DNA from 3 places in the Pseudomonas sp. LBUM1674 genome. Region 2 is predicted to be linked to each of the others. Evidence: riboswitches for the same ligand, from Rfam matches in the RefSeq annotation. Region 2 holds a riboswitch; each other region holds the start of a gene.
What was found. A riboswitch is a leader RNA that binds a small molecule or an ion and turns the genes downstream of it on or off. The one in region 2 is predicted to bind cobalamin.

Region 1: it holds a riboswitch for cobalamin, as region 2 does, so the genes downstream of both, cobO (cob(I)yrinic acid a,c-diamide adenosyltransferase) here and ACA067_RS18005 (CbtB domain-containing protein) in region 2, are expected to answer to the same signal.
Region 3: it holds a riboswitch for cobalamin, as region 2 does, so the genes downstream of both, ACA067_RS10975 (ABC transporter substrate-binding protein) here and ACA067_RS18005 (CbtB domain-containing protein) in region 2, are expected to answer to the same signal.

The regions. Positions count from the first base shown of each region.
Region 1 is NZ_CP166779.1:5,203,290-5,207,867, reverse strand. Features, by position in the region: gene ACA067_RS23800 (O-methyltransferase) at 1-567, shown strand, start outside; gene ACA067_RS23795 (PQQ-dependent sugar dehydrogenase) at 682-1,995, opposite strand; cobalamin riboswitch at 2,112-2,345, shown strand; gene cobO (cob(I)yrinic acid a,c-diamide adenosyltransferase) at 2,427-3,038, shown strand; gene ACA067_RS23785 (cobyrinic acid a,c-diamide synthase CobB) at 3,035-4,435, shown strand; gene bluB (5,6-dimethylbenzimidazole synthase) at 4,432-4,578, shown strand, end outside.
Region 2 is NZ_CP166779.1:3,917,009-3,921,586, reverse strand. Features, by position in the region: gene metH (methionine synthase) at 1-144, opposite strand, end outside; gene nfuA (Fe-S biogenesis protein NfuA) at 341-925, shown strand; gene cobM (precorrin-4 C(11)-methyltransferase) at 1,067-1,813, opposite strand; gene ACA067_RS18015 (cobalamin biosynthesis protein) at 1,895-2,308, opposite strand; gene ACA067_RS18010 (CbtA family protein) at 2,305-3,012, opposite strand; gene ACA067_RS18005 (CbtB domain-containing protein) at 3,024-3,227, opposite strand; cobalamin riboswitch at 3,347-3,574, opposite strand; cobalamin riboswitch at 3,756-3,969, shown strand; gene cobW (cobalamin biosynthesis protein CobW) at 4,067-4,578, shown strand, end outside.
Region 3 is NZ_CP166779.1:2,343,160-2,347,737, forward strand. Features, by position in the region: gene ACA067_RS10970 (FecCD family ABC transporter permease) at 1-602, opposite strand, end outside; gene ACA067_RS10975 (ABC transporter substrate-binding protein) at 599-1,612, opposite strand; cobalamin riboswitch at 1,756-1,949, opposite strand; gene ACA067_RS10980 (alpha/beta fold hydrolase) at 2,333-3,229, shown strand; gene ACA067_RS10985 (aliphatic sulfonate ABC transporter substrate-binding protein) at 3,452-4,426, opposite strand.

The DNA.
Region 1 (4,578 bases), 1.3 Mb from region 2:
TTGCGCGATGAAACCCAGGCGCTGCCCATGGCGCGTTGGCAGGTGGCGCCGGAGCAGGGGCAGTTCCTCGCGTTGCTGGTGAAACTCACCGGCGCCAGGCGTGTACTGGAAGTGGGTACCTTCACCGGTTACAGCGCCTTGTGCATGGCAGCGGCGTTGCCGGATGAGGGTTCGCTGATCTGCTGCGACATTCCCGGCGACTACAACGCTACCGCGCGCCGTTACTGGCAGGAAGCGGGTCTGGCGCAAAGGATTGATCTGCGGTTGGCGCCTGCGCTGGAAACCCTGGCCGAACTGGATTGCCCGGGACAGTTCGACCTGATCTTCATCGATGCCGACAAGGCCAATTATCCGAGCTATCTGGAGCATGCGTTGCGTTTGCTGCGGGTCGGTGGCCTGGCGGTGTTCGATAACACATTGTGGAGTGGGCGGGTGCTTGAGGAGAATCCTGAAAGCGCAGACACCCGGGCCATCCAGGCGCTCAATCTGGCCTTGAAGGATGACTTGCGGGTGGATCTGTCGTTGTTGCCGTTGGGGGATGGGTTGACGCTCTGTCGTAAACGTTAAACGCGATCCCTGTGGGAGCGGGCTTGCCCGCGATTGCGGTGGGTCAGACAGCATCAATGTTGAATGTGCCGGCCTCATCGCGGGCAAGCCCGCTCCCACAGGTCATGTGTACAGCTATCGCGCTGTCGACACCCGCCACACCTTGTTCCCCACATCATCAGCCACCAGCAATCCTCCCTGCCGATCAATCACCACCCCTACCGGGCGGCCCATGGCTTTTTCGTCGTCGGTGAGGAATCCGGTGAGCACATCAACCGGCTGTCCGACCGGTTTTCCCGCGCTGAATGGTACGAAGATCACCTTGTAACCACTGTGCGGATCGCGGTTCCACGAGCCATGCTGGCCGATGAATGCGCCCTCCTTGAACTGCGTCGGCAGAGTGTTGCCTTCAGCAAAGGTCAGGCCCAGCGATGCCGTGTGCGGGCCGACGGCGTAGTCCGGCGCAATGGCCTTGGCCACCAGGTCCGGATTCTGCGGGGTCACGCGTGCATCGACATGTTGTCCGTAATAGCTGTAAGGCCAGCCGTAGAACCCGCCGTCCTTCACCGAAGTGATGTAGTCCGGTACCAGGTCGCTGCCGATTTCGTCACGCTCATTGACGGCTGTCCACAGCGCACCGCTCTGGGGTTCCCAGGCGAGGCCGTTGGGATTGCGGATCCCCGAAGCGAAGATCCGATGGTTGCCGGTGGCGCGATCCACTTCCCAGATCGCCGCGCGACCTTCTTCCTGGTCCATGCCGTTTTCGGCGACATTGCTGTTGGAACCCACCGTCACGTACAGCTTGCTCCCATCCTTGCTGGCGATGACGTTCTTGGTCCAGTGATGATTGAGCGTGCCGCCCGGCAGATCGACCACTTTGATTGGCTGCGACTTGATCGCCGTATCGCCATCTTCATAGTGGAAACGCAGCAAGCGGTCCGTATCGGCAACGTACAGGTCAGTTCCGACCAGGGTCATGCCGAACGGCGAATTGAGGTTTTCCAGGAACACCGTACGGGTTTCGGCAATGCCGTCGTGGTCCTTGTCCCGCAGCAGCGTGATGCGGTTCGGGCTCGGTATGGCAGCACCGGCACGACCCATGACTTGCTTCATGACCCAGCCTTTAACGCCTTTGCCATCATCGGGCTTGGGTGGCGCATTGGTCTCGGCGACCAGCACGTCGCCGTTGGGCAACACGTAGAGCCAGCGCGGGTGATCGAGGCCTTCGGCAAAGGCGGCGACCTGAGTTCCCGTCGCCGCGACGGGTTTTGCGCCGTCCGGCCAGCCGATCGCCGGGGCGATGTTCACCGTCGGGATCAGGGTCTTGTTCGGTTCTGGCAGCTTGGGCGACGGACCGGTGCCGTCCATGACTTGCAGGCTGGAGGTTTCACCACAGGCGGCGAGCCCTCCGGCGAGCGCGATGACGAGAACGAGCTGGGGCTTGCGCATGCTGATCTTCCCTATGGACGCGTTGATACAATCATAGAGAAGCCGGGAGGTGCGATGGTTCAACCGGTCAGTCGCGAGCCTCTTTCTCAATTGACGCTCCACCCCCAACCCTCTAACCTTCGCGGCTTGTTTCAGGTGCTCTGTGGCCATGGCCGACAGAGTGAAACAGGGAAGTCGGTGAGTGACTGTCTTCGAACGATGAAGAGTCATGATCCCGACGCTGCCCCCGCAACGGTAAATGAGTGAAGACTGCGCCTTGAGCCACTGTGTCGAAAGCCGACATGGGAAGGCGCGCAGTCAGGCCAGCGCCGCTCATGAGCCCGGAGACCGGCCTGATCCATCCAGCGGCATCACGGTGGGCGATGCCAGGCTTTTTGCCGTCTATTCTTGTGCCTGCCCGCCGTTATCCAGCCTCAACGGAGAGCTCCCCCATGACTGATACCCCCGATCGTGATGAACGTCACCTGGCGCGCATGCTGCGCAAAAAAGCCGTGATCGATGAACGCATTGCCAATTCCCCGAACGAATGCGGCCTGCTGCTGGTGCTGACCGGCAACGGCAAAGGCAAGAGCAGCTCGGCCTTTGGCATGCTCGCCCGATCCCTGGGCCATGGCATGCAGTGTGGCGTGGTGCAGTTCATCAAGGGCCGCAACAGTACCGGCGAAGAACTGTTCTTCCGCCGTTTTCCAGAGCAGGTGCGGTTTCATGTGATGGGCGAGGGCTTCACCTGGGAAACCCAGGATCGCCAGCGTGATATCGCTGCCGCCGAAGCCGCATGGGCAGTGTCCCGCGAACTGCTGAGCGATCCGTCCATCGGTCTGGTGGTGCTCGATGAGTTGAACATCGCCCTCAAGCACGGTTATCTCGACCTCGATCAGGTGCTCAGTGATTTGCAGGCGCGTCCGCCGATGCAGCATGTGGTGGTCACCGGTCGCGGTGCCAAACCGGAAATGATCGAGCTGGCCGACACCGTCACGGAAATGGGCGTGATCAAGCACGCGTTCCAGGCCGGTATCAAAGCGCAAAAAGGCGTCGAATTGTGAGTCAACCACGTCATTGCCCGGCGGTATTGATCGCCGCGCCGGCCTCCGGTCAGGGCAAGACCACCGTCACCGCCGCGCTGGCCCGCTTGCACCGCAATCAGGGGCGCAAGGTGCGGGTCTTCAAGTGCGGCCCGGACTTCCTCGACCCGATGATTCTCGAGCGCGCCAGCGGTGCGCCGGTGTATCAACTGGACATGTGGATGGTCGGCGAGCAGGAAAGTCGTCGACTGTTGTGGGAAGCCGCAGCTGTTGCCGACCTGATCCTGATCGAGGGCGTGATGGGGCTGTTCGACGGTACGCCGTCCAGCGCCGATCTGGCGCGGCACTTCGGTGTGCCGGTGCTCGGAGTGATCGATGGTACCGCGATGGCCCAGACCTTTGGTGCACTGGCCCTGGGGCTGGCGCGCTATCAGCCGGACTTGCCGTTTGCCGGTGTGTTGGCCAATCGCGTGGGCACGTTGCGCCATGCGCAGTTGCTCGAAGGCAGCCTGACTGAAGGCTTGCGCTGGTATGGCGCCTTGTCCCGGGAGACCGGGATCGAACTGCCGAGCCGGCACTTGGGGCTGGTTCAGGCCAGCGAGTTGAACGATCTTGATCTGCGCCTCGACGCAGCGGCCGATGCCCTGGCCAGCAGTTGCGAGGTGGCGTTGCCGCCGGCAGTGGAATTCGCCGCCCCCGATGTGATCGCTGCCGAGCCTTTGTTGGCCGGCGTGCGGATTGCCGTGGCCCGTGACGAAGCCTTTGCCTTCACCTACGGCGCGAGCCTGGATCTGCTGCGAGCCATGGGCGCCGAGTTGCTGTTTTTCTCGCCGATCCGTGATACCGGATTGCCGGAGGCAGACAGTCTCTACCTGCCGGGCGGTTATCCGGAATTGCACCATGTGGCACTGTCACAGAACACATCGATGCTCGACGCGATTCGCGCTCACCATGCCGCGGGCAAACCGTTGTTGGCCGAGTGTGGTGGCATGCTTTATCTGCTGGATTCGTTGACCGATGTCGAGGGCACTCGTGCTGAACTGGTCGGCTTGCTGGCCGGAGATGCGGTGATGCAAAAGCGTCTGGCGGCGTTGGCCCTGCAGGCGGTTGAGCTGCCGGAAGGTTTGTTGCGTGGGCATACTTATCATCATTCGCTGACCAGCACCGGGCTTGAGCCGATTGCTCGTGGGTTGAGCCCGAATGGCGGGCGTGGGGCGGAGGCGGTTTATCGTGAGGGGCGGATGACGGCCTCTTATGTGCATTTTTATTTTCCGTCCAATCCATCGGCGATTGCCGCATTGTTCGCGCCTGACCTTGAAGCCGCCATCGCGAGCAAGCTCGCTCCCACATTAGAAAGTGTGTTGCCTGAAGAAACGCGGTCCACTGTGGGAGCGAGCTTGCTCGCGAAGAGGCCATGACTGACAACGCATTCAGCCAGGCCGAACGCGAAGCGGTTTACCGTGCGATCGCCGAACGCCGCGACATGCGCCACTTCAGCGGTGGCACCGTCGCGCCCGACTTACTTCGACGCCTGCTCGAAGCCGCCCACCAGGCCCCGAGC
Region 2 (4,578 bases):
CCAGTCGGCGAAACGTTTGCCGCGGTAATCCTGCTCCTCGAGCTTGTAGCTCTGGATCATCGTGCCCATGCCGCCATCGAGTATCAGGATGCGCTCTTTGAGGGCGTGCTTGAGAGCTTGAAGGCGAACACTGCGATCGGACATTGGGACTACTCGGAAAGACCATGACGAAGGGCCGGGATGATAGCAAACCTGTGCGGTTTTGGAGCATGTCGCGGTTTTGCATGAATCTCGCTCATGTTGGCGCGCCGCCAGACCCGCACTTTCCCGACAAAAATACTAGGACTTTGTCCGGCGCGTTGATTGGCGTAAACTGCGCCCAAGCCTGCGAGGAGTTTCCATGACCGCTATTACCATTACCGACGCCGCCCACGACTATCTGGCCGATCTGCTCTCCAAGCAGAACACGCCGGGTATCGGCATCCGCGTCTTTATCACCCAGCCTGGCACCCAGTACGCCGAAACCTGCATTGCCTACTGCAAGCCGGGCGAAGAAAAACCTGAAGACACGGCGCTGGGGCTGAAAAGCTTCACCGCCTACATCGATTCGTTCAGCGAAGCTTTCCTGGACGACGCGGTAGTCGACTACGCCACCGACCGCATGGGCGGCCAGCTGACCATCAAGGCGCCAAACGCCAAAGTACCGATGGTCAACGCCGACAGCCCGATCAACGAGCGTATCAACTACTACCTGCAGACCGAGATCAACCCGGGGCTCGCGAGCCACGGCGGTCAGGTCAGCCTGATCGATGTGGTCGAGGACGGCATCGCCGTGCTGAAGTTCGGCGGCGGCTGCCAGGGCTGCGGCCAGGCAGACGTCACGCTGCGTGAGGGCATCGAGCGCACGCTGCTCGAGCGTATTCCCGAGCTCAAGGGTGTTCGTGATGTGACTGACCACACGCAGAAAGAAAACGCCTACTACTAAGGTGTTCGCTGCGACATGAAAAAACGGCACCCGTGAGTGCCGTTTTTTTATGGGTGAAATTCACTGACGCCTTCGCGAGCAGGCTCGCTCCCACATTGAAATGCGATCAACTGTGGGAGCGAGCCTGCTCGCGAAGGGGCCCTATGGCCGATACAAATGCGCATGCCCGGCGCGATACAGCGACGACTCACTGAAGTGATCGCTACCCAACACCCGGCCCACCAGAATCAACGCCGTCCTCCGAAACCCCTTCGCCTCAACCTTCCCGGCAATATCCTCAAGCGTCCCCACCACCCAATCCTGATCCGGCCAGGTCGCCCGGTGAATCACCGCGATCGGGCAATCCGCACCGTAATGCGGCAGCAATTCGACCAGGATCTTCTGCAGATGATTGACCCCCAGATGGATCGCCATGGTCGCCCCGTGTTGCGCCAGGCTGCCCAACTCTTCACCGGCCGGCATCGTCGTCTTGTCGGCGTAACGGGTCAGAATCACGCTCTGTGATACATCCGGCAAGGTCAACTCCGCACCCAGCAGTGCCGCACAGGCCGCTGTCGCGGTCACACCGGGAATGATTTCAAAGGCAATGCCGAGTTCACGCAGGTAGCGAATCTGCTCGCCGATGGCGCCATACAGGCTCGGGTCGCCGGAATGCACCCGCGCCACATCCTGGCCCTTGGCATGGGCACTCTTGATCAGTTCGATGATCTGTTCCAGGTGCAGTTCGGCGCTGTTCACCAGCTGTTCGGCCTGATGACCTTCGAGCACGGCGGCGGGCACCAGGGAGCCGGCATAGATGATCACCGGGCAGCTGCGGATCAGCCGCTGGCCTTTGACGGTGATCAGTTCCGGGTCGCCGGGACCGGCGCCAATGAAATAGACAGTCATCGTCGGTTCCTGTGAAAAAATGGGCTGGGCAAGGCTTCAGATGAAGATTGCTCATGATCGAGGAGGGGATTATCGGGGATTTTATGCAGCGCCGGCCAATGCGAGGGTCGCCTGGGCATATTTCTGTCGCGAGATCAGCAGTTTTACTGGCGCCTGGGCCAGTTGTTCGGCCAGGGCCAGGGCAGCACTTTCCGCTACGCCGTAGCAGCCGGTGCGTTCGAACGCGATGTCCGAATGGTGGCTGAGTTGCGTTTGATAGCTGGCCAATTGTGCGCTGCTGAAATACATCAGCGGCAGCGCGAGTTGTTCGGCGAGTTCGATCAGGCCAGGTTCTTCGCGCTTCAGGTCGATACTGGCCAGGGCCTTGATCTGGTGAAGTCCGATTTGATGCGCCTGTAACGCCTGGTCGAGCAGCGCCCGCAACGTGCTGGCCGGGCAGCCGCGCTGGCAGCCCAGGCCGACCACCAGGGTCGGCGCTGTGCGGGTATCAGTCATGCGTGGTACTGGCCATCGTTCTTGCGGCGGAACAACCAGGCGCTGATCAGGCCCAGGGCCAGCCAGAACGCGACGTTGGTCAGCTGCGAAGCGATTTTGAACTGCGACTCGAGCGCTTCCGGAGCGAGCATCGAATGCACTTCTGGTTGCGGCGCGCCAATCACGTGTGGAACGGCGAGAATGGCCACGCCGAGGATCTTCATCAGCCAGTGACGGCTGAACACGATCAAGGCGATGCCGGCCGCGGTGGAGGCGGCAGTGCCGATCCACCAGATCTGCCGTTGCGCCAGATCGGCCGCGGCAGTCCCCGGCAGTTCAGGCGGCAGGCCGAGGGTCGGCGCGAGCACGAAGGTCGCATAGCCGGCCAAGCCCCAGAGCAGGCCTTGAGAGGTTTTGGTCGGGGCGCGCAAGGTGTAGAGACCGGCAAGCATCAAGGCGAAACCGACCGCTACCACCAGGTTGCCGCCGGTGGTCGACAACACGCGCTGCCAGCCGTCTTCCGGCTCCCAGGTTTCGGCATCGTGGGAATGGGCGGCGACAGCACCCGCGGCGTGCTCATGCACTTCAACAGCGGCCGGCTCGGATTTTTCGTAGGTTTCCGCCTGCAGAATCAGCGGCGAAACCCAGAAGCTTTGCAGCAGGGTCAGCAACAGGGCGGCCAGCAGCCCGGTGAAACCCGCGGTTTGCGCGATACGCTTGATCATGTCGGCAGGTCTCAATGGCACGGGAAAGCGGAGCTATGACGGGTATCGTGGGCGGCATTGTGCACCGCCTCGATGTGCGAGAAACCGGCGAAATACACAAGGCTTGCGCCAAGGATCGACGCACAGGCGGCGGCGGTCAGGCGTTGAGTCAGGGTCGTGGTGCTGCTGGCGGTGCTCTTGTCTGTGTTGCTGCCGGTGCTGCTGATGATCGACATGGCGCTTCCCTCTGGTCTGTCAGCGGGTGAATAGAGCGCATGGAAGATCCCTGCGCATCAGGCGCGCAGAGGCTCAACAGCGCCCGCCCACCGCGGGTTTGTTATTCAGTGAACATGACGTTCACCTGATGTTGCGGGCCGGTCTCCGGGCTCACGAGGGGCGCAGGCTGTCGCCTGAACCTGCAAGCGTCACCTTCCCATGCCGGACTGCTGGCACAGTGGATCTGACGCTTCGCTCGCTTACCGTTGCGGGGGCAGCACCGGACTGACATGGCCTTGAGTAAAGCACATGATTCACCGGTTTCCCGTTTCACCCTGTGAAGGGCACCCGTAACAAGGCGTGTAGGAGAGCATGGGCGGGGGTTGGGCGTCAATTGGCATGGGTTCTCACTTGGATGCCGAATCGCTCCCTTCGCGAGCAAGCTCGCTCCCACATGGGAATGCGGTCACCTGTGGGAGCGAGACCGGCTTGCCGGCGAAGGGGCCGGTGCGGACGCCACAAGACATTGACCCGCCCCCATACCATGCGTAGCCTTGCGCTTTCGAGGTTCTTCGGCGTCTGCCGAAGCTAAGAAGGGAACGCGGTCGATGCCGCGGCTGCCCCCGCAACTGTGAACGGTGATGTTTCGCTGCCACGCCACTGCAAACCCTGTGCAACGGGTTCGCGGGAAGGCGCAGCAAACGCCAGTCGAACGACTGGCACACCGTCAGCCAGGAGACCTGCCTCGACACAGATTCTCACTACAACCGGGCGGGGTGATCCGGTGGCGGAACTCTTGCGCGCGCCTGTCGCAGCGATTGTCGTCCCGTATGCCCGCCACCTTGCCAAAGGGCATCCGATGAAAACACTGGCCAAACTCCCCGTCACCATCGTTACCGGCTTCCTCGGCTCGGGCAAGACCACCTTGCTGCGGCACATGCTCGACAACGCTCAGGGTCGCCGTATTGCGGTGATCGTCAACGAGTTCGGCGAGTTGGGCATCGACGGCGAAATCCTCAAACAGTGCTCCATCGGCTGCACTGAAGAAGAAGCCAACGGCCGTGTCTACGAACTGGCCAACGGCTGCCTGTGCTGCACCGTCCAGGAAGAATTCTTCCCGGTGATGCGCGAATTGGTGGCCCGTCGCGGCGACCTCGACCACATCCTCATCGAAACCTCGGGCCTGGCCCTGCCAAAACCGCTGGTGCAAGCCTTCCAGTGGCCGGAAATCCGCAGCGCCTGCACCGTTGACGCGGTCATCACCGTGGTCGACAGCCCGGCGGTCGCCGCCGGCACCTTCGCCGCATTTCCGGACCAGGTCGACGCCCAGCGCAAACTCGACCCGAACCTGGACCACGAATCGCCGCTGCA
Region 3 (4,578 bases), 1.6 Mb from region 2:
CACACCGACGGCCAGCGCACCCCGCTGAGATTGCCCAGCAACCAGAACATGATGCCGCGGGCCTGTTCGGAACTGGCCGACTTGGTGATCAGGAACGCCGTGAGCGCATTGAATAGCTGCGAACCGGCAATCCCCGCGAGGATGATCTGCGAGGTACCGCCGGGCGAACCGCTGGCACGGGCCAGCAAAACCACCACGGCGAAGGCGGCAACCGCCCCGGCAAACGCGCCGACCGACAGCGAAATCAGTCCCGCCCCCAGGCCCAGCAATGCCACCAGCACCGCGCCCGTCGAGGCGCCGGCGGAGATGCCGAGCAGGTAGGGATCGGCCAGCGGATTGCGCAGCAGCGATTGCAGGATCACCCCGCAAGTGGCCAGACCCGCACCGCAGGCCGCGGCCACCAGCGCGCGGGTCAGGCGATAATTCCAGACGATGCCTTCGTCGATCGGGTCGAGGACATAGCCGGCAGCCCACAGTTTGTTGGCCAGCACCTGGAACACCACGCCCGGAGCGATCGGCGTTTCACCGATGGCCACTCCGGCAATGACGGCCAACAGCAGGGTCATTGCGGCGAGCAATGTGCGAATCAGCGTCCTGGTCATTGCGGCAGGTCATAGCCGTCGATGGCTGATGCCAGGGTGGCCAGGCCGTCGAACATTCTGACGCTGGCCTGCATGGCCATGGCGTCGAGAATGATGATGCGGTTGTTTTTCACCGCGTCCATGTTGCGGGTCACCGGGTCGCTGCGCAGGAATGCCAGTTTCTTCAGATGGTCGTCAGCGGGAAAGCGACGGCGATCCATGCGTGCGATGACCAGGAACGTCGGGTTGGCCTTGGCGATGGTTTCCCAGCCGACGGTCGGCCATTCTTCGTCGGATTGCACCACGTTGCGCACGCCCAGGGTGTTGAGCATGAAGTCGGGAATGCCCTTGTGTCCGGCGACATAAGGGTCGATGTCCAGACTGGCACTGGAGAACCAGAACAGCGCGCTGGTGTGCTTGAGGTCCTTGTTCTGCACCGTGGCGACAGACTTCGCCAGGCTGGCCTTGAGTTCGTCGTTCAACTGCCGGCCGCGTTCCTGCACATCGAAGATCTCGGCCAGTTGGCTGATGCTTTTGTAAATGCTGTCGATGCGAAACGCCTCCAGCCGTGTGCCGTCGGCGCCGACCAGATTGTCCTTGGCTTCGCAGTCGGAAGGCATCAGGTAGGTCGGGATCTGCAGCTCGTGAAACTGCTCGCGGGTACCGACCACGCCTTGCGGGCCGACCATCCACTCCAGTTCCACCGCCACCAGCTGCGGGCGTTTGCCGATCACCGCCTCGAAACTCGGCTCGTTATCGGCCAGGCGCGGGATCGGGTCGTTCACTGTCTTGTACTTGGCCAGCACCTCGTTGAACCACAGCGACGTGCCAACCAGTTTGTTGCCAAGCCCCATGGCGTAGAGCATTTCGGTGCCGGCCTGGCCGATGGTCACGGCGCGGCTCGGTGCCTGCTCGAAGGTCAGGGTGCTGCCGCAGTTCTCGACCGTCAGGGGGTAGTGGGTCGGGGCCGCATGGGCGAGAGTGGACAGACCCAGCGCAGTGACGAGGGTGGCAAGGCGTGACAGCAGCATGACGCAAACTCCAGTTGACCGTACTCGGGGCAGGGGGCACGGACTGGAAACACATCATCGAACGCTGCCGTTAAAGCACTGGCGTGGCGATCACAGCAGGTGACGCACGGCGCAAGGATGTCCTTCCCGGACACCCCGCCGGTTAGTGATTAGCTTGGCCGGCAGGTCTCCTGACTGATGCGTCATCGCCTGGCTCCAGCCTTCCCGGAAGCGATCCCAGTGGCAGTTCAGGAGCAGGCTCAGCACCTACAGTTGCGGGGGCAGTTCCGATTGATGCCGTGTCGGGCATCTCGGATTCCCTATTAATCCCATGTGGAAACCGGCGGCCGGCATGGTAGTCGATCATGCCGTTCAACGGTCCAGTATTTTTTCTCGTGTGCCGATTCCAGGGTGCAAGTGCGCGTTGAAGGTCAATCAGCACCAAAGTGCTGCACAGGCTTGCAGACCGGGAAATACCTGCTTAACTCTGAACCTCTGGTCAGTCAGTGACTTATCGGTCACAGAGCGCTGCGTAACACGCTCGCGCTGTCGCCGCTTGCCCGTGATGCAGGTTAAACCCCAGGAGGCCCATGCGTTGACGTTTGAAAACCACCTTGAGCTTTTAATGTATTTACCTGGCACTTCGCTGTCGGTTCCACCCGTACTGCTTTGTGCGATAGGGCCCTGTGGGCATCCCTCACGCTGTGCGCTCAGTCCAATGGGTTCAAGGAAGAAAATGACATGATGCCGAAAACCGCCATCGTCGAGATTTGCGATAAGTACAAGATTTATACCGAACACTATCTCAACGCCGCCGCTGACAAAACCATCATTCTGGTCAACGGCTCGCTGTCAACGACCGCATCCTTTGCCCAGACGGTGCGTTACCTGCAGCCGCAATTCAATGTGGTCCTCTACGATCAGCCCTATGCCGGTCAGTCGAAACGACACAACCTCCACGGCCAACCGATCCGCAAGGAAGACGAGGCAGCGATTCTGCTGGAATTGATCGAACACTTCAGTGTGCACCATGTGCTGTCCTTTTCCTGGGGCGGTGCGGCGACCCTGGTGGCGCTGGCCCAGCGGCCACAACGAATCGAGAGGGCGGTCATCAGTTCTTTCGCAGCGCGCATCAATACACCGATGCGCGATTACCTGGAACGCGGCCTGCACGTACTCCAGGCCTGCGATCGCCTCAATGTCGGACGCTTGATCAACAACACGATCGGCAAGCACCTGCCCTCGCTGTTCAAACGCTTTAATCACCGCCATGTCAGCAGCCTGGCGGAGCACGAATACAGGCAGATGCATTTCCACGTGAATGAGGTGCTGACCCAGGACACCCACTGTTACATCACCTGTGCCAATGCCATCGACATCCCGCTGCTGTTTGTCAACGGCGAATGGGATGAATACACCTCGGCGGAGGACGCCCGGCTGTTCGGCGAGCATGCTCCTCAGTCCGAGTTCCATACCGTCACGAACGCCGGGCACTTCCTCGATATGGAGCACCCGGCAGCCTGGCATGAAACCCGGCAGGCCTTGCTCGGTTTTCTGCAGCCGGCGTCCGGGATGCGGGGTGGTGACGAGCCCTTTAGCATCGTTAAACGTAGTGAGTGCCGGGTTGCGGCAGGATAGCTGGGGGGCTGGGCGCCAATAGCACAGTCTTGTCGAACGCGTGTGGCGAGGGAGCTTGCTCCCGCTGGACTGCGCAGCAGTCCCTCTTCTGGGGCCACTGCGCAGCCCGGCGGGAGCAAGCGCCCTCGCCACAGGGTTATGTGTTCACCTGTCGAGCTGACCGGGTTCGAATCTCAGGACGAAACGCTTCGGCCAGTCGGCCGGATTCAACGGCAATCGTTCTCACGGCTTCCAGATTTCAACATCCTTCGCATCCACCGCCTTGGGCAATAACCCCGCGGCAAAAAACGCATCGGCGATTTTCTGCTGCTCACCCAACTGATCACCTTTCACCGGCTGCACCTGATAACTGCGATGGGTGTTGGCGGTCTCGACGGTCGCCACATCCAGGTTGCCCCACAACGGGCTGAGTATTTTCGCCGCTGCACCGGGGTTGGTTTTCACCCATTCGCCGGTCTTGTGCAGTTGCTCGTAAACCAGCTTGAGCACCTCGGGATGCGCCTTGGCGTAGGGGGTGCTGGTCAGGTAGTAGCGTTTGTAACTGGCCAGGCCTGCGCCGTCAGCCAGGGTGCGCGTCGGCAGTTGACGTTGTGCGCTGGTGAGGAAGGGTTCCCAGGTGACCCAGGCGTCGACCTTGTTGTTCTCGAAGGCGGCCCGGCCATCGGCGGGCGACAGGTAGGCCGGCTCGATGTCGGAAAACTCCAGACCGGCTTTTTTCAGGGCGGCGATCAGCAAATAGTGGGAGCCGGCCGCCTTGGTGACCGCGACTTTCTTGCCTTTCAAATCCGCCAGTTGCTGCAGTGGCGAATCCTTGCGCACGACGATGGCCTGGGCCGAAGGCGAGGGCGCTTCCTGGGCAAAATAGGTCAGCTTGGCCTGGGCGGCCTGGGCGAAAATCGGCACGGTGTCGGCCACGTCGGCACTGATGTCGACATTGCCGACATTCAACGCTTCCAGCAGTGGCAAGCCACTGGAAAACTCATGCCAGCTCACATCGATGTTGTTCTGCGCGAGGGTTTTCTCCAGGGTGCCTTGAGTTTTCAACAGCGTGATCAGCGTCGATGACTTCTGGTAACCGATGCGCACCGTCTCCCGGGCCTGCGCCGGGAGGGCGAAGGACAGGGCCAGTGCAATGGCAAGGCCGGTCAGTAGCGGGCGACGGAGTTTCGCTTCAGGGTTTTTGGTGGGCTTGGACATGGCACGCTCGCTATTCAGCAGGAGAGTAGGGCTATCTGCCATGAAGCATATGGTTCTAAAAAACTTTTTATAAATAATTTTTTAGCATTAGCTTAGTGATTTTGTATATTCCATTCGGGAATAAATAAATAGTTATTTATTCCTTTTATTGT